4 regions of the Pseudoduganella sp. RAF19 genome follow, and region 3 is predicted to be linked to each of the others. Evidence: predicted binding sites of a transcription regulator. Region 3 holds the regulator's gene; each other region holds the start of a gene.

Region 1 (2,170 bases), on a different contig from region 3:
CGGGCATGGTGCGGACTACCAGCATCTTGCGATGCCAGCCGATTGGCCGGACGGCGTCGCCGGCCTTTGCGCGTTCACGGTCCATATCGGCCTCCTCACTTGCATCAGGCAATGATACTCCGATGCGAGGAGGTCAGGCGTTTGGTTCGATATCCAGGTTGACGGAATAAGACAGGCGCTTGCCTTCATACAGGCCGCCGCCGCGCACCACGCCTTCGGTGGACGTCAGTTTGCCGGAAAGATCCAGACGCGCCAGGCGCTCGCGGAAAGCGATAGCGTCTTTCGGCGCCAGGTAGCCGACCATGTGGCCACTGAGGAAGACGGCAACGGCCTTGTCTTCGTAGGGATTATGATCGTCCGGCAGCAGCAGGGCAGGGTGCCGCACATCGGCGCTGGCATCGCCGTGCTCGCCCGCCAGTTCGCGGATGGTCTCGTAGTAGCGCGACTCGCCCAGCACTTCCAGCTGGAAGCGGCCATTGTCGGACCAGTGGTGGGCAGGCTCGCCTTCAGGTAGCGGCGTGTAGGAGCCGGCGGCTGGTTTGTCCTTGGGCGTAAAGGCTGGCGCCTGCGGTTTTCCTTTCAGCAGATAGACAAGGGTCACCAGGGCAAGGACGATGATGATCAGGTTGAGAGCGAGGGCCATAGCGTGCTTCGAAGATTCAAAAGAACGCTATTATCGCAGCCCCCGCTGCTTCGATCTATCAGGCTTTTTGCTTGCGGCGGCGCAGGGCGGCCGCACCGGCCAAACCCAGGCCGACCAGGGCCAGGCTGCCCGGTTCCGGTACGGCGGCAGCGTTGACCGTGATGTCGTCCACCAGGAAAATGCCACCGGAGACGCGCAAAGTGTCAATTCCAGTAAAGCCCAGGTTGACCAGCTGCCAAGGGTTGCTGTAGGTGACGGCCACATCGCCAACCACCACGCCGTTCAGCAGGCCTTGTACATGGGAAGTGAACGCGGCGCCTTGCCAACCGTTCAGCCACAGCGACTGCGCCGAGAAAGTGCCGCCGCCCACCTTGGTCATATCCATATCGCCCGAGAAGTCGTTGAGGGCGGCAAAGTGACCGCTGTGGCCATCGCCGACGCCATTGCTCCAGCTGCCGGCCGGCGATACGTCGACGACGTCGGAATTTGCGCTGAACCGGAAGCCCTGTTCAACGAAACCACTTCCCAAGCCGGTGATGCCGCCCGGGGTGCCGATATCGTCAAAGGTCAGCACGCCTGCCTGGGCGGAGGCGGCCAGGCCGAAGACCAGCGCAGAAGCGAGGATGAGTTTTTTCATGGAAATGCCTATTGTCTAAAGGTGATATTGTTTAACTATTAGCAAATCTTGGGCCATCGCAATAAAATCAAGGACTTAGCTTGATTTAATACAAGATCGTGTCTTCCGGTGTAAAGAAAGCCGACACAAAGTTTCGTGCCGGGAGGACGGTGTGGCGGGGTATAATGCGCGTTTTTTCAGCAAGTCCTGTTATGTCGTCCGAAACTCCACCAAAGGGCCCGGCGCGGTCCATGCTCTACGATCCGACCGAACGCCGCATTCGCAGCTTCGTCACCCGCGCGGGACGCCTGTCTACGGCGCAAGAGCGCGCGCTGAACGATTTCGGCCCGCAGTACATGGTGGACTACAACAAGGCGCCGCTGGATTTCGCGCAGGTCTTCGGCCGCAAGGCGCCGGTCGTGCTGGAAATCGGCTTTGGCATGGGCCAGACCACGGCGCATATCGCCAAGCTGATGCCGGAGAAGGATTTCATCGGCGTAGAGGTGCACACGCCAGGCGTGGGCAGCCTGCTCAAACTGTGCGGTGAGGAGAACATCGGCAACTTGCGCGTGATCCAGCACGACGCGGTAGAAGTGCTACGCGATATGATCCCGGCCGGTTCGCTGGCAGGCGTGCATATCTACTTCCCCGACCCTTGGCACAAGGCACGCCACAATAAGCGCCGCCTGATCCAGCCGGCTTTCGTAAAGACGCTGTGCGATCACCTGGCGCCGGGCGGCTATATCCACCTGGCGACCGACTGGGAAGACTACGCGGTACAGATGCTGGAAGTGCTGAGCGCCGAGCCGGCACTGCGCAATACCGCGGACGGCTACGCGCCGCAGCCGTCCTACCGTCCGCTGACCAAGTTCGAGAATCGTGGCCTGAAGCTGGGTCATGGCGTCTGGGAC
Region 2 (2,170 bases), on a different contig from region 3:
TAGAACAGGTCCGCACGGAAGCGGCCTTCGCGCACGCGCTGTTCGAGATCACAGTGCGTGGCGCTGATGATGCGCACGTTGACGGGAATAGGACGGGTGCCACCCACGCGCACGACTTCGCGCTCTTCCAGTACGCGCAGCAAGCGCGTTTGCAGGGCCAGCGGCATCTCGCCGATTTCGTCGAGGAAGAGCGTGCCGCGATTGGCCGCTTCGAACAAGCCTGCGTGACCGCCGCGACGCGCGCCGGTGAAGGCCCCTTCTTCGTGGCCGAACAATTCGGACTCCAGCAGCGATTCCGCAATCGCGCCGCAATTCACCGCGACAAAGGGACGGTTCACGCCCAGCGCACGCGGACTTTCGCGGTGGATGGCCTGCGCCACCAGCTCCTTGCCCGCGCCCGTTTCGCCCTGAATCAGCACCGTGGCCGGCGACTTCGCGTACAGCACCACGGCTTGCCGCACGCGCTCCATCGCCTCCGATTCGCCGCGCAGGTCGGCCAGCCCGTGCTTGGCGCGCAGCGTGTCGGCCACCACGGTACGATGGCCGCGATTCGATTCCAGTTGCGCCAGGCGGGCGATTTCCAGCGCGTCGTCAAAGGCCTGGCGGATCGAGGTGGAGGAGTACACAAAGACGCCCGTCAGTCCGGCTTCTTCCGCGAGGTCGGTGATGCGTCCGCCGCCGACGATGGCTTTGATGCCTGACGCCTTCAGGTCGTTGATCTGGGCGCGTGCATCTTCTTCGGCAGTATAGGTGCGGCGTTCGATGTCGACGCCGAAGGTGGCGGCGAATTCGGCCAGCGCAGGCAGTTCGTCCTGGTAGGTGATCACGCCAATGCGCGATGACACCTTGCGCGCCCGCGCCAGCGCCTGCATGAAGTCGAAACCGCTGGCCCGTGCTATCACCAGCGGCACCGACAAACGGCCTTTCAGATAAGCCGCGTTGGAGCCGGCCGCGATCACCGCGTCGCAACGTTCCGTGGCGAGGCGTTCGCGGATGTGGCGCGCCGCTTCATCGAAACCGAGGTTGATCGGCTCGATGGTGGCCAGCGCGTCGTATTCCGGCGTGATGTCGCGGAACAGTTCGGACAGCCGTGAAACGGCCACGGTCCAGATGACTGGCTTGTCGGCGGGATCGAAGGGCAGTGGCGTGGAATGTCGCATGTTTCAATTATAGCTGTTTCATTGTTTCAATGTGAAACGTCGCACTATGAGCGAAATGTTGCAAGTCCTTGATTTTGCTGGAGGTGGGTAGCTGGCACGGCACTTGCAGATAAGTGCGCAAACTAAACCGCTGAAAGGACATCATGAGCCAATATTCCGCAGGCGCCGCCTTCCGCCAGGCCGTCAAAGAAGAATCCCCGCTGCAGGTGGTGGGCGCGATCAACGCCAACCACGCTCTGCTGGCAAAGCGCGCCGGCTTCCGCGCGATTTACCTGTCCGGCGGCGGCGTGGCAGCCGGTTCCCTGGGCCTGCCGGATCTCGGCATCTCGAACCTGGACGACGTGCTGACCGACGTGCGCCGCATCACCGACGTGTGCGACCTGCCGCTGCTGGTCGACGTCGATACCGGCTTTGGCGCCTCCGCCTTCAACGTGGCGCGCACTGTGAAGTCCATGATCAAGTTCGGCGCCGCCGCCATGCACATCGAAGACCAGGTTGGCGCGAAGCGCTGCGGTCACCGTCCGGGCAAGGAAATCGTGTCGCAGGGCGAAATGGTGGACCGTATCAAGGCCGCCGTTGACGCGCGTACCGATGAAAACTTCGTGATCATGGCCCGCACCGATGCGCTGGCCGTGGAAGGCCTCGATGCCGCCATCGAACGCGCCGTGGCCTGCGTTGAAGCGGGCGCCGACATGATCTTCCCTGAGGCGATGATCACGCTGGACATGTACAAGCAGTTCGCCAAGGCGGTGAAGGTGCCGATCCTGGCCAACATCACCGAGTTCGGCTCGACCCCGCTGTTCACCGTTGAAGAACTGAAGTCCGCTGATGTGGGCCTGGTGCTGTATCCGCTGTCCGCTTTCCGTGCCATGAACAAGGCGGCTGAAAACGTGTACGGCGCGATTCGCCGCGACGGTACGCAGCAGAATGTGGTCGACACCATGCAGACCCGTGCCGAACTGTATGAACGCATCAACTATCACGATTTCGAGCAGAAGCTGGATGCACTG
Region 3 (2,170 bases):
GTGATTCTGGACGCGGGCCTTGTACTTCATGACCTGGCGGTCCAGTTTGTCGATCAGCGTATCGATGGCGGCATACAGGTCTTGCGACAGGCTCTCCACATACACAGTCTTACCCGACATACGCAGATTGATCTCCGCTTTTTGACGTTTTTCTTTCTCGGTGAGGTTATCTACAGTCAGGATGACAGCAATATCAATCACTTGATCGAAATGGCGCTTAACCCGCTCCAGCTTGTTCTGCACGTACTCGCGAATCGCTGGGGTCACTTCGACATGATGTCCACTGATGGTGAGATTCATACACACTCCTAAAGATGATGTCGCTTACTAGTTCGTACACGCTGGTGGCGTGCAGCGGAACCGTGCACTACAAAGACTTGCGGAGGCTAACGGGAGGAATTTTCAGAGCTTCGCGATACTTGGCAACAGTACGTCGCGCAATCACCATGCCCTGTTCTCCCAGCATGTCCGCAATCTTACTGTCGGATAAAGGATTTTTAGGGTCTTCAGCTCCTGTCAATTGCACGATCAGCGCACGGATCGCAGTAGAGGAAGCTTCACCCCCGGCTTCGGTTGCGACGTGGCTGCCAAAAAAGTACTTCAACTCAAACATTCCATGCGGGGTGAGCATATATTTTTGAGTTGTTACCCGAGAAATAGTGCTCTCGTGTAGTCCCAGTGTATCAGCTATTTCACGCAACACAAGGGGTCTCATGGCAACTGCACCATGACTGAAAAAGTTCTTCTGCCTTTCAACGATCGCTTGTGCAACGCGCAAAATCGTATCGAAACGCTGGCGCATATTCTTGATCAGCCACTTGGCTTCCTGCAGCTGTGCGCTCATCTGGCTCTCGCCTTTGCCCTGCTTGAGCAGGCTGGCGTACAGCGCATTCACACGCAGGCGCGGCATCACATCATTGTTCAGCATGACGATCCAGCCGTTGCGCCCCTTCTTCACGATCACGTCAGGCACCACGTAGTCTGACACGTCTGACGCAAATTCAGCGCCCGGATGCGGATTGCACTGGCGGATCACGGCCTGCGCTTCACGCAGGTCTTCGTCGTCGCAGTCGAGGGCTTTTTTCAGCTTGTTGAATTCACGCTGGGCGAACCAGGCCAGGTGCTTCTCGACGATGCATAGCGCCATGCGGCGCGTTACCAGCGGGATGTTCGGCAAGCGCTTGATTTGCAGCGCCAGGCACTCGGACGCATTGCGCGCGCCCACGCCAATGGGATCGAAAGTCTGCAGCAGCGCCAGCGACGTACGCAATTCTTCCAGTTCGATTTCCAGCTCTTCCGGCAGACGCGCATGGATTTCTTCCAACGGCTCTTCCAGGTAGCCGTTTTCGTCCAGCGCATCGATGATGATTTCCATCAGCGCGCGGTCGCGCGGTTCCTGCACGGTCACGCGCATCTGCTCCAGCAAATGCTCGCGCAGCGTGCAGCCGCTGGCTTCCAGTTGCGGACGGCCGTCTTCATCATCGGGCGACTTGCTGCTGGAGGAATTGCTCCAGTCGTCAACAGCATCGCCCTCGCCGTTGCCTTCATAGCTCTCGCCGTCGGCCGCAGGTGCTTCCGCGCCCTCGCCGCCTTCGCTGGCAGCCTGGCCGTTTTCTTGCGGCGGCGCTTCGCCATTGCCGCTGCCCTGGCTGATGGCGCCGTCCGCCAGCAGGCGCACGGAATTGTCCAGTGGATCGTCCAGCCGCTCCAGTAATGGGTTATCACTGAGCAGCTGCTCCAACTCCTGGTGCAGCTCAAGCGTCGACAGCTGCAACAGGCGGATCGACTGTTGCAGTTGCGGCGTAAGCGCCAGGTGTTGCGAAGTTCGCAGTTGCAGTGATTGTTTCATGGGCCTTTCTTACATCCGGAAGTGTTCGCCGAGGTAGACGCGGCGCACGGATTCGTCAGCAATAATGTCGTCAGGGCGGCCGGAAGCCAGTACCGAACCCTGGTTGATGATGTAGGCGCGGTCGCAAATGCCGAGCGTCTCACGCACATTGTGGTCGGTAATTAAGACGCCGATGTTGCGCTCCTTCAGAAAACGCACAATCCGTTGGATTTCGATCACGGCAATCGGGTCCACGCCGGCAAAAGGTTCGTCCAGAAGAACGAAGCGTGGGTTAGTGGCAAGAGCCCGTGCAATCTCAACACGGCGGCGCTCACCACCGGA
Region 4 (2,170 bases), on a different contig from region 3:
CTTCTGCTGCGTGAGGAACCACATGCCGTCCGACAGATAGGGGAAGTTCACCGCACCGTCATTGAAGAACTTCATGTAGTTCGGATCGTCCCAGGTCTTGCCCAGGCCATTCTGGTAGCGGCCCAGGATACGCTGGCCGATCACGTCGACCGAGGTATTCACATACGATTTGTCGGCGATGGTATCGGCCATCTTCACCTTGTTGGACAGCGAAGCGTCAATCCAGCGGCCGGCATCGAGAATCGCTGCCACCAGCGCCCGCGCAGTATTCGGATATTTCTTCACCCATTCGGCGCTGGTGCCCAACACCTTTTCGGGATGGTCGCGCCAGATGTCCTGCGTGGTGGTGGCCGTGATGCCGATGCCGTCGGCAATGGCACGGTGATTCCATGGCTCGCCCACGCAGTAGCCATCCATATTCCCGATACGCATATTGGCCACCATCTGCGGCGGCGGCACGGTGATCATCTTTGCGTCTTTCATCGGATTGATGCCGTAGGCCGCCAGCCAGTAGTACAGCCACATTGCATGCGTACCGGTGGGGAAAGTCTGCGCAAAAGTGTATTCGCGCGGATCGCTCTTCATCAGCTTCGCCAGCGAGGCACCGTCAACACCGCCTTTATCTGCAAGCTTTTTGGACAGGGTGATCGCCTGGCCATTGTGGTTCAGGTTCATCAGCACGGCCATGTCCTTCTTCGGGCCGCCCACGCCGAGGTGCACACCGTACACCAGGCCATACAGCACGTGCGATGCATCGAGTTCGCCGTTCACCAGCTTGTCGCGCACAGCAGGCCATGAGGCTTCCTTGCTTGGGATGATCTTGATGCCGTATTTTTTGTCGAAGCCCAGAACGGACGCCATCACCACCGACGCGCAATCGGTCAGGGGAATGAAGCCGACTTTGACCTCCTCTTTCTCAGGCTTGTCCGAGCCTGCGGCCCAGACGCCCTGCGTCGCGAGTCCTGTCAATGCGGTGGCGGCGCCGGCCTTGAGCAAGGCGCGGCGGGTCAGGCTGAATCTGTCGTCCATCTTCCGTTGTCCCCGTAGCGAATGGCCGGCGGACGCCAGCCTCACGGTTGTATGTGCAAGCAGCGTGCCAGCGCATTCGCAGGGTGGAAGACAGATCAGGAGTGAATTTCAGGCACTGGATTTGTGCAGCGCACCAAGCGGGTGCAGGCCAGGCTCCGCGCGGAGGCGCACCACCATCAAATCAACAAAGGCCCGCACGCGCGCGGAGCCCTGGCGCGCATCGCGATGCACGATATGGATCGGTACCGGGGGTGTAGCGTAATCGTCAAGCACCAGTTGCAGCTCACCGGAGGCCAGCAGCGCCGATGCCTGATACGACAGCAGGCGTGCGATGCCGAAGCCGCGCTTCACCGCCTCAATGGCCGCGTCGTTGGTATTCACATTCAGGCGCGCGCTCGGACGCTGCGAGATCAGGCGGCCCTGATCGACAAAGCGCCAGTCCGGCGGCGTGCTCGATCCGGATGACGACACGACCACGTGATGCATCAGGTCCTGCGGCGTGCCAGGTGCGCCATGCTGCGCCAGGTATTGCGGCGATGCGACCACCACGCGCCGCACTTCGCCCACGCGTGTGGCGCGCAGCGTCGAATCCGGCAACTCGCCAATGCGCACGCCAACGTCGATGCCCTCTTCCAGAAGGCTCGTGACGCGATCCACAAATAAAGTGCTTACCTCCATGCCCGGATAGCGCTGCAGGAAGTCGACGATGCCGGGCATGACGTACATGCGGCCGAACAGCATGGGCGCCGTCACCATCAGGTGTCCGCGCGGCGCGGCGTTGATGCCCTGGACTGCTTCGTCGGCTTCGTCCATCTCGGCGATGATGCGGCGCGCGTCGTCCAGATAGCGCTGGCCTGCTTCGGTGACGCGCACATGGCGCGTGGTGCGGTCCAGCAGCTTGACGGCCAGACGTTCCTCCAGCGCGGCGATGGCGCGCGTGACGGCGGGCGGCGACATGCCCAGGCGGCGCGCGCCGGATGCAAAGCCCTGCTCTTCGGCGACGGCGACAAAGACGGTCATCAGGTAAAGGCGGTCCATGTTCTATCTCGCTTTGCGCGGCTTGGGAAAGTAGGCCGGCGCGCGCTCGGCCACAAAGTCGATGAAGTGTCGCACACGCAGCGGCATGCGTGTGCGCTGGGCG

What was found. Region 3 encodes sigma-54, which starts transcription at its own class of promoters, with help from an activator protein. Its sites were predicted from a motif close to TGGCANGNAANCTGCTTT; they were not measured.
Region 1: a site for sigma-54 is predicted at 1,319-1,336, ahead of AB4Z19_RS12245 (PEP-CTERM sorting domain-containing protein). Genes of this name have one in related genera too.
Region 2: a site for sigma-54 is predicted at 1,253-1,270, ahead of prpB (methylisocitrate lyase). Genes of this name have one in related genera too.
Region 4: a site for sigma-54 is predicted at 1,082-1,099, ahead of AB4Z19_RS20285 (CmpA/NrtA family ABC transporter substrate-binding protein). Genes of this name have one in related genera too.

The regions. Positions count from the first base shown of each region.
Region 1 covers NZ_JBFREF010000004.1:231,827-233,996, forward strand. Annotated here, with positions in the region: gene AB4Z19_RS12235 (hypothetical protein) at 1-85, opposite strand, end outside; gene AB4Z19_RS12240 (hypothetical protein) at 134-643, opposite strand; gene AB4Z19_RS12245 (PEP-CTERM sorting domain-containing protein) at 702-1,280, opposite strand; gene trmB (tRNA (guanosine(46)-N7)-methyltransferase TrmB) at 1,511-2,170, shown strand, end outside; gene AB4Z19_RS12255 (DMT family transporter) at 2,155-2,170, opposite strand, start outside.
Region 2 covers NZ_JBFREF010000010.1:29,738-31,907, reverse strand. Annotated here, with positions in the region: gene prpR (propionate catabolism operon regulatory protein PrpR) at 1-1,160, opposite strand, end outside; gene prpB (methylisocitrate lyase) at 1,304-2,170, shown strand, end outside.
Region 3 covers NZ_JBFREF010000006.1:219,732-221,901, reverse strand. Annotated here, with positions in the region: gene hpf (ribosome hibernation-promoting factor, HPF/YfiA family) at 1-300, opposite strand, end outside; gene AB4Z19_RS17860 (RNA polymerase factor sigma-54) at 368-1,849, opposite strand; gene lptB (LPS export ABC transporter ATP-binding protein) at 1,859-2,170, opposite strand, start outside.
Region 4 covers NZ_JBFREF010000007.1:226,979-229,148, reverse strand. Annotated here, with positions in the region: gene AB4Z19_RS20285 (CmpA/NrtA family ABC transporter substrate-binding protein) at 1-1,029, opposite strand, end outside; gene AB4Z19_RS20280 (LysR family transcriptional regulator) at 1,138-2,067, opposite strand; gene AB4Z19_RS20275 (LysR family transcriptional regulator) at 2,071-2,170, opposite strand, start outside.